One region of the Halomonas sp. E19 genome, then DNA from elsewhere that is predicted to be linked to it. Evidence: predicted binding sites of a transcription regulator. Region 1 holds the regulator's gene; the other holds the start of a gene.
The links. Region 1 encodes PhoB, which activates phosphate uptake and scavenging genes when phosphate is short. Its sites were predicted from a motif close to TGTCATANNNNTGTCANA; they were not measured.

Region 1 (5,871 bases):
GACATGGTCGATTCCGGCTGGGATGCCATGGCAGGAATCCGCCCGGAAGGCGGGCAGGGCGCGGTGAGCAGACGCACGGCACGCCATCAGAGGTGCTTGAGCAGCTTTTGCAGCTTGTTGAGATCACCCGAGTCACCGACCAGGCGCACCTTGCCGGCCATCATACCGTCAAGGAAGGCCCGCTGGGTCGGCTTGCGCAGCACCGCCAAGGCGGTGGCTTCATCCTCGAAGCGCAGCTCCAGGTCGAGGTCGACCGGCAGCCCCGCGCCGCTGCGGATGCCGTGCGGCGACATGCGGTAGTGGCGGGCGACCGACAGGTCTTCGGTGGCGATGCCCCAGTCGAGGCGTCGCAGCTCGGCCAGCTGCTGGCGAAATTGCGGCTTGCGGCGCGAGGCGCGCTTGAGCAGCAGGCCCAGCAGCCAGAGCATTAGTCGCAGCTTCATGATGGGATCGACTCACAGGCAGGCGGGCGACGGCCTGCCGGGGCAGGCCGCAGGGTGACGGCACGCGGGCGGGCATCAGCCCTTGCCGACGGCATCCTTGAGCCCCTTGCCCGGCTTGAAGGCCACGGTCTTGCTGGCGGGAATGGCCAGCGGCTGGCCGGTCTGCGGGTTCTTGCCGGTGCGAGCGGCACGCTCGCGCACGGTGAAGGTACCGAAGCCGATCAGCGAGACGTCCTGGCCCTGGGCCACGCTGCCGGTGATCTCGTCGAGAATGACGTTCAGCACCTGGCTGGCCTTGTCCTTTGAAAGTTCCGCCCGTTCTGCGATGGCCGCTGCAAGTTCTGGCTTGCGCATAAAAGCCCTCCTGGTATTGGCTGGTTGCCGGCATGGATGCCGTGGTGTTGTTATCAGCGCGTCGAATGGATCGCAAACCGCCCACCGCTTTGCCGGAGAGCTCGTTCCCTTGCGTGTGGTGATCCGCGTGTGAAGATCGCCCCTGCTCCTGGAAAGCGTCAAGCGAGGTGTTCGTCAGTTTGCCCGCGGGAAAGCCCCGCGGCGCCGACGAGACTAGCCTAGCAACGGCGGCACGGCTCGCGCCAGCTCAACTTTCCGCCGCACGCTGGCGCCTGTCAACGCAAAACCGATCAAACGCTCGTCCTGGGTTTCGGCGAAGGCGGCCAGGTCGGCTCCTCCCCTTCGATGCGCCAGCGCGCCGGTGCCTCGGCGGGCGGATAGGCCACCACCGGCAGCAGCGGGGTTTTCACTACCACCGGCCAGGCGGCGTAGTGCACGGCGGTGGGCGTACCGGCCAGGGTACGGGCCAGCGCCTTGGCGCTAGCCTGCAGCGGTGGCACGTACATGGCGTTGACCCCTGCCACGCAGGCCGCATCGCCAAGGGCAAAGATGCCGGGCGACGAGGTGGCCAGGTAGTGGTCGACCACAATGCCGGCCGGCAAGGTCGCCAGCCCCGCCGCTGCCGCCAGCTCGGTGCGCGGCCGTAGCCCGGTGGCCACCAGCACCAGGTCCGCCTCAAGCCCAGTGCCGTCGTCGAGCCGCAGGACGACATCGGCGCCAACGCTCTCCAATGCCTCAAGGCCACGTCCCAGGCGCAGGGCCATGCCCGCCGCAGCGAAGGCGCTCCCCAGGGCACGCCCCAGCGGCTCGGGCAGCAGCCGCGGCAGCGGCGTGCGCTCTGGCGCCACCAGGCTCACCGCATGCCCACCGACGAGCAGGTCATTGGCGAATTCGCAGCCCACCAGGCCGGCGCCGATGATGGCGACCCGGGCCGGCCGCCCCAGCGCCTCCAGGGCGGCATGGAAGCGCCGATAGTCATCGAGGTCGTTGATGGTGTGCACGCGAGCAGCGACGGCAGCGGGCACGGCGAACGGCACCGCGGGCGCGGCTCCGGTGGCCAGCACCAGCGTGCCATAGGGCAGCCGCTCGGCGCCAAGCTGCAGGATGCGGGCCTGGGGGTCGATGGCCTCGACGCGGGTGTGGGTGCGCACCACCGCCCCCAGCTGGTCGGCCAGCGCCAGGGCCGAGCGCACGGCCAGCCGCGACGGCGGCAGGCGCTTGGCGAAGCCGGTGGAGAGCAGCGGCTTGGCGTACTCGTCGCCGCTGTCGGCGGTGATCAGGGTCAGCGCACGCTCGGGGTCGAGGGCGCGCAGCTGGCGCGCCAGGCCGATGGCGGCCATGCCGGAGCCGATGAGGATCAGAGGTGCGGTCATGGGACTCCCTGCCGGTTGCCGGGACCGCGACATGCGGCCCTGCACGAGGAATCGTGGCAAGGCCGCATGTTACACTATGCGCCCCCAGTCGACCCGGAGAGAGCCGGTGGCCGGACCCCCACGGCGCAGCAAGGCCATGCACACCGTTACCCCATCTGGCGGCCGCTGGCGGCGAGCCGGCCTGCCATGAGCCCGGGCTGGTGGCAGTGGGTAGCCTCGCGCGATTCGCTCACCGCCCGCCTGATCGCGGCCGGCGCCGAGCGTCGCTTTCGCGTGCGCCTGCTCGACCAGCGCCTCGACCGGCCGCGGCCCGACGAAGCCCAGGCCCTCGGCCTGCCCTGCGACCGCCTGGCATGGCGCCGCGAGGTCGCCCTGTGCCTCGACGAGCGCCCCTGGGTGGTGGCGCGCTCGGTGGCCTCCCTGGCGCTGCTGCGCGGCCAGCGCCTCGACCGGCTGGGCGAGCGCTCGCTGGGCAGCTGGCTGTTCCGCCAGCCGGACCTCGAGCGCAGCCCCATCGAGATCACCCGCGCCAGCGCCCCTTCCATGCGCTGGACGGCCCCTGGGGCCGGCGTTCGGTGTTCCGCCACGGCCGCTTTGCAGTGCTGGTGCAGGAGTTCTTCCTCGACGCGATGGCGGAGGAACTCGGCCTTCCCGCACGCTAGGATAAACGTCATTGCATAAGGAGGACTCGATGGATCGCTCGTTGCTCCACCCCAGCGGCCTGGCCCGCTTGCCCGACTTCCTGCAGCTGATGCGGCTGGATCGCCCCATCGGTACCTGGCTGCTGATGTGGCCGACACTATGGGCGCTGTGGGTGGCCGCCGAAGGCCTGCCCGAGCGCCACCTGCTGCTGATCTTCGTCGCCGGGGTCTACCTGATGCGTGCGGCCGGCTGCGTGGTGAACGACTACGCCGACCGCCACTTCGACGGCCACGTCAAGCGCACGCGAAACCGCCCCTGGCCACCGGGCGCATCAGCGAGCGCGAGGCCAAGCTGCTGTTCGCCGCCCTGGTCGCCGCCGCCTTCGTGCTGGTGCTGTTCACCAACCTGTTCACCGTGCTGCTGTCGCTGGTGGGCGTGGCCCTGGCCTTCATCTATCCCTTCATGAAGCGCTACACCCACCTGCCGCAGTTGTTCCTGGGTGCCGCCTTCTCATGGGCGATTCCCATGGCCTTCGGCGCCGTGCTCGGCCAGGTGCCCTTCGAAGCGTGGCTGCTGTTCGCCGCCAACGTGGCCTGGACGGTGGCCTACGATACCCAATACGCCATGGTCGACCGCGACGACGACCTGAAGATCGGCATCAAGTCCACTGCGGTGCTGTTCGGCCGCGCCGACCGGGCCATGATCGGCCTGCTGCAGCTGGTGACGCTGGGCCTGCTGGGCTGGGCCGGGGTGCGCCTGGGGCTTGGCCTGTTCTACTGGCTGGGCCTGGCAGGCATGGCGGCTACCTTCGTGCACCAGCAGTTCCTGATCAGGACGCGCGAGCGCGAGCGCTGCTTCCAGGCCTTTCTCAACAACCACTGGTCGGGGCTCTTGCTGTTCGCCGGGATCGCGCTGAGCCTGTGGCCCGAACTGGGCTGAGCGCTGGCGGCCATGTCATCCTACTGTCATGATAACGTGGTGATATCGTCATCGAACGTCACGCAACATGAGGCAACGGGATGACTGCCAAGACCGTTTTGATCGTCGATGACGAGGCGCCGATCCGAGAGATGATCGCCGTCGCGCTGGAGATGGCAGACTACCGCGTGCTGGAAGCGGCCAACGCCCAGAGCGCCCACGCCATGATCATCGACCATCAGCCTGACCTGCTGCTGCTCGACTGGATGATGCCCGGCACCAGCGGCATCGAGCTGGCGCGCCGGCTCAAGCGCGAGGAAGCCACCCGCGAGCTGCCGATCATCCTGCTGACCGCCAAGAGCGAAGAGGACAACAAGATCCTCGGCCTGGAAGCCGGCGCCGACGACTACATCACCAAGCCGTTCTCGCCCCGCGAGCTGGTGGCCCGGCTCAAGGCGGTGCTGCGGCGCACCACGCCGCGCGGCGTCGAGGAGCCGGTGGAGGTCGACGGCCTGCAGCTCGACCCCGTCAGCCATCGCGTCAGCGCCCATGGCCAGGCGCTGGAGATGGGCCCCACCGAGTACCGTCTGCTGCAGTTCTTCATGACCCACCAGGAGCGCGCCTACACCCGCAGCCAGCTGCTCGACCAGGTGTGGGGCGGTAACGTCTACGTCGAGGAGCGCACCGTGGACGTACACATCCGCCGCCTGCGCAAGGCCCTGGGCGACGCCCACCAGCACCTGATCCAGACTGTGCGGGGCACCGGCTACCGCTTCTCCAACAAGGGCTGACGTGCGCCCCTGGAGCCGGGAGGTCTGGCGCATCGGCCTGCTGGGAGCCGCCGGCAGCCTGGTCGGCTGGCTGTTCTCGGCGCCGGGGTTGGGGCTCGCGGTGGGCCTGGCCGCCTGCCTGGCCTACCACCTGCGCCAGCTGCACGCCCTGCGCAACTGGCTGATCCGCCGCCCCCACGACGAACCGCCCGCCGCCGCCGGCCTGTGGGGCGACCTGTTCGATCGCCTCTACCGCTACCAGAAGGGTCAGCGCCACACCCAGGGCCGCCTGCAGGCGACCCTCAAGCGCATCCAGGAATCCTCCGAGGCGATGCGCGACAGCGTGGTGATGCTCGACCCCCACGGCGACCTTGAGTGGTGGAACAGCGCCGCCGAGGCGATGCTGGGGCTGGAGCCCGCCCACGACCGCGGCCAGCACATCACCAACCTGATCCGCGACCCGCGCTTCGTGGCCTACTTCAACGCCCGGGCCTACCGGGAGCCGCTGACGCTGACCTCGCCGGTGGACGAGCGTCGGGTGCTGCAGTTCCAGATCACCCTGTACGGCGACGACGAGCGCCTGGTGATGGCGCGCGACATCACCCGCCTGCACCGCCTCGAGGAGATGCGCCGCGACTTCGTCGCCAACGTCTCCCACGAGCTGCGGACGCCGCTGACCGTACTGGCCGGCTACCTGGAAACCTACGCCGACACCGCCGAGCTGCTGCCGCCGCGCCTGGCCAAGGGGCTTGGCCGCATGCAGGAGCAGACCGCGCGCATGCAGAACCTGGTCAACGACCTGCTGCTGCTGTCGCGGCTGGAGATCGACCAGGGCGGCGAGGATCACCTGGCGCTGGCGATGCCCGAGCTGCTGGCGCGCATCCAGCGCGACGGCGAAGCGCTGTCGGCCGGGCGCCAGCGGATCACGCTCTCGATCAGCGAGCCGCGGGGCCTGCTCGGCAGCGAGCAGGAGATCCACAGCGCGCTGTCCAACCTGCTGTTCAACGCGGTGCGCTATACCGGCGAAGGCTGCCGCATCGAGCTGCGCTGGCGCCCGCACCCCCAGGGGCCTGCCTCGAGGTCGAGGACAACGGCGAAGGCATCGACCCGATCCACCTGCCGCGACTCACCGAGCGCTTCTACCGGGTCGACAAGGGCCGCAGCAACGCCACCGGCGGCACCGGCCTGGGGCTGGCCATCGTCAAGCACGTGCTGCTGCGCCACGACGCCAGCCTCGAGATCGAGTCGCACCCCGGCCAGGGCGCCCTGTTCCGCTGCGTGTTTCCCGCCGCACGGCTGGTCGCCGTTACCGCCGGCTCTGCTGCGTCGACCACGCCCAGCCCCGCCGCCACGCCCTCCCGGCCCGACTGA
Region 2 (5,871 bases), 830 kb from region 1:
CCCCGGGGTCCTCGACCTCATGCGGAAGCTGCCAACCCGAAAGGAGATCCCATGCGTCATTACGAAATCGTGTTCATGGTCCACCCGGACCAGAGCGAGCAAGTGCCGTCCATGGTTGAGCGTTACTCCAGCATCGTCACCGAAAGCGGTGGCACCGTGCATCGTCTGGAGGACTGGGGCCGCCGTCACCTGGCCTACCCGATCAACAAGATCCACAAGGCTCACTACGTGCTGATGAACGTCGAGTGCAGCGGCGAGGTTCTCGAGGAGATCGAGAACATCTTCCGCTTCAACGACGCCATCATTCGCAGCCTGGTGGTGCGCTGCAAGGAAGCCATCACCGAAGCTTCGCCGATGATGAAGCCGGCAGACGACAAGCGAGCGCGTCGCGAAGAGCGTCCGCGCTCTGAAGAAGAAACTGCCGAAGCCCACTGATCGCACGTACCGAGGAGTCTCCCATGGCACGCTTTTTCCGTCGCCGCAAGTTTTGCCGTTTCACCGCTGAAGGCGTGAAGCAGATCGACTACAAGGATCTGGATACGCTCAAGGCCTACATCACCGAGACCGGCAAGATCGTACCCAGCCGTATCACCGGTACCAAGGCCCGTTACCAGCGTCAGCTGGCGACTGCCATCAAGCGCGCGCGCTACCTGGCCCTGCTGCCCTACACCGACAGCCACCAGTAAGCCGCCGACTCGATGCTGCCGATTGCTCGATGGCTGATGCGCGGCACGCCCTACGCCGTTGGCGGGGCGGCGCTGGCCGCGGTCATCCCCTGGCTGTTCTGGCTCAGTGGCGCCATCGTGGCCCTGGTCACACTGCGCCGCGGCCTGTCGCCGGCGCTGCCGGTGCTGGTGGCCGCGGCGGTGCCGGCCGGCTGGTGGTGGACCCAGGGTGACGCCATTCCGCTGGCCAGCGTGCTGCTGGTCACGCTTATGGGCGTGGTGCTGCGCTCGCGCACGCGCTGGAGCGAGGCGCTGATCGTCGGCACCCTGGCCGCGGCGGCCATGATCCAGCTCGGCGTTTTCGTGCCGCCAGGCGGAACCGGTCCGCTGCTGGAACAGCTGCGCCAAGGCTCGACCGAGATCGACCGCATGCTGACCGAGCTCGGCCGCCAGGGTTTCGACACTGAGGAGCTGGCGACGCTGCTGATCGGCGGCGTCACCGGGCTGATCGTGCTGCTGGCCGCCATCGGCTGTCTGGCCCTGGCGCGCAGCTGGCAGGCCGGGCTTTACAATCCCGGCGGCTTCCGCGAGGAGTTCCACGCGCTGCGCCTGGTGCCGCGTGAACTTGGCCTGCTGGTCCTGCTCGGCGTGGTGGGCATGGTGCTGGGGCTGCCGTCGCTCTCTATGCTGGCCTGGGTGCCGCTGCTGGTGGCCGGTATTGCCCTGGTGCACGGCTTCATCGGGCTAAAAGGTATGAACGGGCTGTGGCTGATCGTGTTCTACGTACTGCTGATCACCACCTGGCCCATGATTCTGATCGTGCTGCTGGCGGCCTTTATCGACGTGTTCGTGGATTTCCGCGGCCGTCTGGCCTCTCGCAGCGACTGACACGAGGTTAACGAGATGGAAGTCATTCTGCTCGACAACATTGGCAAGCTGGGCGGCCTGGGCGACAAGGTTGCCGTCAAGGCTGGCTACGGCCGTAACTATCTGGTGCCCTACGGCCTGGCCGTGCCGGCCACCAAGGACAACCTGGAGGCCTTCGAGGCCCAGCGCGCCGAGCTCGAGGCCCAGGCCTCCGAGCGCAAGGCGATCGCCGAATCCCGCGCCGCTCAGCTGGCCGAGATCGAGCTGTCGCTGGTCGCCAAGGCCGGTGACGAAGGCAAGCTGTTCGGCTCCATCGGTCCGCGTGACCTGGCCGAAGCGCTGGGCCAGGCCGGCATCGAAGTCGCCAAGAGCGAAGTCCGCATGCCCGAAGGTCCGATTCGCCAGACCGGCGAGTACGACATCGACCTGCACCTGCATGCCGAAGTCGACGCCACCGTTCGCGTGGTCGTGGTAGCCGAGTAATTCGCTGCCGCATGCTGCGAGGGCGCGGGGAGACCCCGCGCCCTTTCTGTGTCTGTACTACACGAATCCCCTCTCCCGACTCCCCGTTCCCTTGCCCAGATCGTCGGCGCACGAACCGGCCGCCTCAGTCATGCGCGGGCGCTAGGGTAAGCTCGGCGTTCGGGTAGAATGGCTACGCATGTTTCATCGAGGTTGCCCGCCATGAACGATACCTTCGAGCTCGACCAGGAAACCGCCGCCTTGAAGGTGCCGCCCCATTCACTGGAAGCGGAGCAGTCGGTGCTGGGCGGCCTGATGCTCGACAACCAGGCCTGGGATACGGTATCCGAACGCCTGGTGGCCGACGACTTCTATCGCTACGAGAATCGCCTGATCTTCAATGCCATGACGGGCCTGGCCGAAGCCGGGCAGCCGCTGGATGTGGTCACGCTTTCCGAGGCGCTGGAGCGGCGCGACCACCTGGATACGGTTGGCGGACTCGCCTACTTGGCCGAGCTGGCGCGCAATACGCCTTCGGCCAGCAACATTCGCGCCTATGCCGACATCGTTCGCGAGCGGGCTACCCTGCGCAAGCTGATCCGCGCGGCCAACCAGATCGCCGACGGGGCCTTCAGCCCCCAGGGGCGGCCGGCCGACGAACTGCTCGACGAGGCGGAGCGGCTGGTGTTCCAGATCAGCGAGGAGCGCCCCAAGTCGGGCGGTCCCATCGGCATGAGCGAGCTGCTGGCCAAGGCCGTGGACCGCATCGACGAGCTGTTCAACATGAAGGGCGAAATGACCGGCCTGTCCACCGGGTTTCGCGACCTCGACGAGATGACCTCGGGGCTGCAGCCCTCCGACCTGGTGATCATCGCGGGACGCCCCTCCATGGGCAAGACCACGTTCGCCATGAACCTGGTGGAGCATGCGGTGATCGCCAGCGACCGACCGGTCATGGTGTTTTCCATGGAGATGCCCGCCGAATCGCTGATGTTGCGCATGCTCTCCTCCCTTGGCCGCATCGACCAGACGCGGGTGCGTACCGGCCAGTTGGAAGACGAGGACTGGCCGCGCCTGACCTCGGCGGTCAACCTGCTCAAGGACAAGCAGCTGTTCATCGACGATACGGCGGCGCTGTCGCCCAACGAGATGCGCTCGCGCATCCGGCGCGTGGTGCGCGAGCACGGCAACATGGCGCTGATCATGATCGACTATCTGCAGCTGATGCAGATTCCCGGCTTCTCCGAGAACCGTACCGGCGAGATCTCGGAGATATCGCGCTCGCTCAAGGGCATGGCGAAGGAGTTCGGCTGCCCGGTAGTGGCGCTGTCGCAGCTCAACCGCTCACTGGAGCAGCGCCCCAACAAGCGCCCGGTCATGTCGGACCTGCGCGAGTCGGGCGCCATCGAGCAGGACGCCGACCTGATCGCCTTCGTCTACCGCGATGAAGTCTACAATCCGGATAATCCCGATAACCAGGGGCTGGCCGAGCTGATCATTGGTAAGCAGCGTAACGGGCCCATCGGTACGGTGCACATGGCGTTCATCGGCCGCTATACGCGCTTTGAGGACCTGGCGCCAGACAGCTACGGTGAAGCGTTTGGGGAGTGACAATGGGGGTTGAGCCCTGCGTACGGCCCCGTATAATGCCGGGCCCCGGACGGTAGATTGCAAGGAGACAACATGGCGGGCGGATTTCGGCGCGGCAAGCGCCAACGTACACCCAAGCTCGAGGCGCGCGGCGTGCTGCAATCGCTGGAGCGGGAAGGGCCCTTCAAGGAGTGGCTCGGCATGCCGGATCTCTATCGCTTCCGGCTGATGGTCGATGGCGAAACCTACAGCTACCAGACCGAGGACGCCGAACTCACGGTGGCGGTAGGCGACCGCGTGGTATTTCGCTACAAGGAAACCAAGGCGGGGAAGTGGGTCGATCGCAACTCGCTTGGCAAGGCCATCGATCCGTCCAGCCTATCCTAGGTTTTCCCGGGTGACAGGAACCTCTCCTGCGTAGCGGTGGTCATACCAGTGTTATGCTACTGTCATGAAGCTGATATCGGGCACAGAGATACTGTGCCCGACTTGTATCAGTTGACCGTCATGGAGGGAGCCATGGAATTCAAAGATCTCAAGGCATTTGTCGGCCGCCACGACAACTTCGAAGTTCGCGTCATCACCCATACCGGCAGCCACTGCTACCAGGTGGAGCTGGAAGATGTGGAAGGGAAGCGCCACATGCTGTCTCGGCGCGGCAAGCCGGCGGTGTTCCGCTCGCTGGAGGATGTCTACCTCGAGCTGCAGCGCGCCGGCATCCACCGTGCCTATCTGGTGCAGCATGTGCCGCATGAGGAGGTGATCGGGCGCGATGCGCATTACCACGACCCGTTGACCTCACGCATGCCGCTGGTGTTTTGACCCGCGCTGCGTGATAGCTCCGACTGGCGCTATCCCTTTCTCGCCGTCGCCTCGCAGTCATCCAGCGCCCCAGGCGCACGCGGCGGCGGGCACACAGGTAGCTGGCATCCAGCAGCGGGGCCAGGCCGGGCAGCAGACTCAGCCTGATCAGCCAGCGCTAGCCCAGCACCGCGTACAAGGCGCGGCTGGCGTCCATTCCGATATACCACCTCCCTGGGCATCAAGCGCATGCATCCTGCCCATCATCTTGGTGAAGGCCGTGCCCAGCGGTGCGGCATCGAAGTCTTTCGCCCGTATATCGACGAAGAGCCCCCTGTCGCTGTGCCGCTGTGCGGTCAGCCAGTCGACCTCCTTGCGGCACAGCGGGCATCGGCCGTCATAGAACGGCGTGGCCGGGGGGCCTGGGCGCGCAGTGTCTCGGCTCGATTCATCGTGCTCCTGGTGGGATCCACCCTGATCATTAGCTGTACAATTTTATGCGATAGTACAACTTCATTCCCGGCGACGCGACGACCCTGATAGACTAGCCGGCATGGCGACATCGACCTCAAGGAGCTCATGAATGACCACGCCTTCCCGGGACCCAGCCTCCGTCCTTCCGGACTCGGCAAGCCAGTATTGCCCGGTACATGCGCCGTCGGACCACCCCCGTGAATCGCCCTCGCGTCGGCGTGCTGCTGGCCAATCTAGGGACGCCCGACGGCACCGATTACTGGTCGATGCGTCGTTACCTCAATGAGTTCCTCTCCGACAAGCGGGTGGTCGACTACCCCAGCTGGAAGTGGCAGCCGCTGCTGCAGCTGATCATTCTTACCCGCCGTCCGTTCAAGTCGGGCGAGGCCTACCGCGGCATCTGGAACCAGGAGCGCAACGAAAGCCCGCTGCTGACCATCACCCGCGAGCAGACCCGCAAGGTGGCAGAGTCGCTCAAGGCGCTGTACGGCGATAGGGTGATGGTCGACTTCTGCATGCGCTACGGTAACCCTTCGACCGAGAGCGTGCTGCGCCGCATGCAGGCGGCCGGCTGCGATCGCATTCTCTTCTTCCCGCTCTATCCGCAGTACGCCTCGCCCACCACCGCCACCGCCAACGATCAAGCCTTCCGCACCCTGATGAAGCTGAAGTGGCAGCCGGCCATTCGCACCGTCCCGGCCTATTTCGAAGAGCCGACCTATCTCGATGCGCTGGCCGCTTCCGTGCGCGAGGCCTACGATGCGGCCGAATCCCGCCCTGAAGTGCTGGTGGCGTCCTACCACGGCGTGCCCAAGCGCTTCCTGATGGAAGGCGATCCCTACCACTGCCAGTGCCAAAAGACCACGCGCCTGCTGCGCGAGCGGCTCGGCTGGAAGGAGAGCGAGGTCCAGACGGCCTTCCAGTCCCAGTTCGGGCCGGAGGAGTGGGTCGGGCCGCAAACGGTGGACCACGTGGCCGCGCTGGCGCGCCAGGGCAAGAAGCATATTGCCGT

Region 2: a site for PhoB is predicted at 4,021-4,038, ahead of ACUDAL_RS12430 (DUF6482 family protein). Genes of this name have one in related genera too.

What each region holds. Positions count from the first base shown of each region.
Region 1 is NZ_JBNFWU010000001.1:3,195,363-3,201,233, reverse strand. Features, by position in the region: gene ACUDAL_RS16725 (cyclodeaminase/cyclohydrolase family protein) at 1-29, opposite strand, end outside; gene ACUDAL_RS16720 (hypothetical protein) at 87-443, opposite strand; gene ACUDAL_RS16715 (HU family DNA-binding protein) at 519-797, opposite strand; partial or broken gene ACUDAL_RS16710 (NAD(P)/FAD-dependent oxidoreductase) at 1,011-2,170, opposite strand; gene ACUDAL_RS16705 (chorismate--pyruvate lyase family protein) at 2,357-2,851, shown strand; partial or broken gene ubiA (4-hydroxybenzoate octaprenyltransferase) at 2,862-3,751, shown strand; gene phoB (phosphate regulon transcriptional regulator PhoB) at 3,832-4,521, shown strand; partial or broken gene phoR (phosphate regulon sensor histidine kinase PhoR) at 4,523-5,871, shown strand.
Region 2 is NZ_JBNFWU010000001.1:2,366,386-2,372,256, reverse strand. Features, by position in the region: gene rpsF (30S ribosomal protein S6) at 52-435, shown strand; gene rpsR (30S ribosomal protein S18) at 459-686, shown strand; gene ACUDAL_RS12450 (hypothetical protein) at 699-1,553, shown strand; gene rplI (50S ribosomal protein L9) at 1,569-2,015, shown strand; gene dnaB (replicative DNA helicase) at 2,217-3,605, shown strand; gene ACUDAL_RS12435 (hypothetical protein) at 3,678-3,971, shown strand; gene ACUDAL_RS12430 (DUF6482 family protein) at 4,104-4,406, shown strand; gene ACUDAL_RS12425 (hypothetical protein) at 4,554-4,745, opposite strand; partial or broken gene hemH (ferrochelatase) at 4,969-5,871, shown strand, end outside.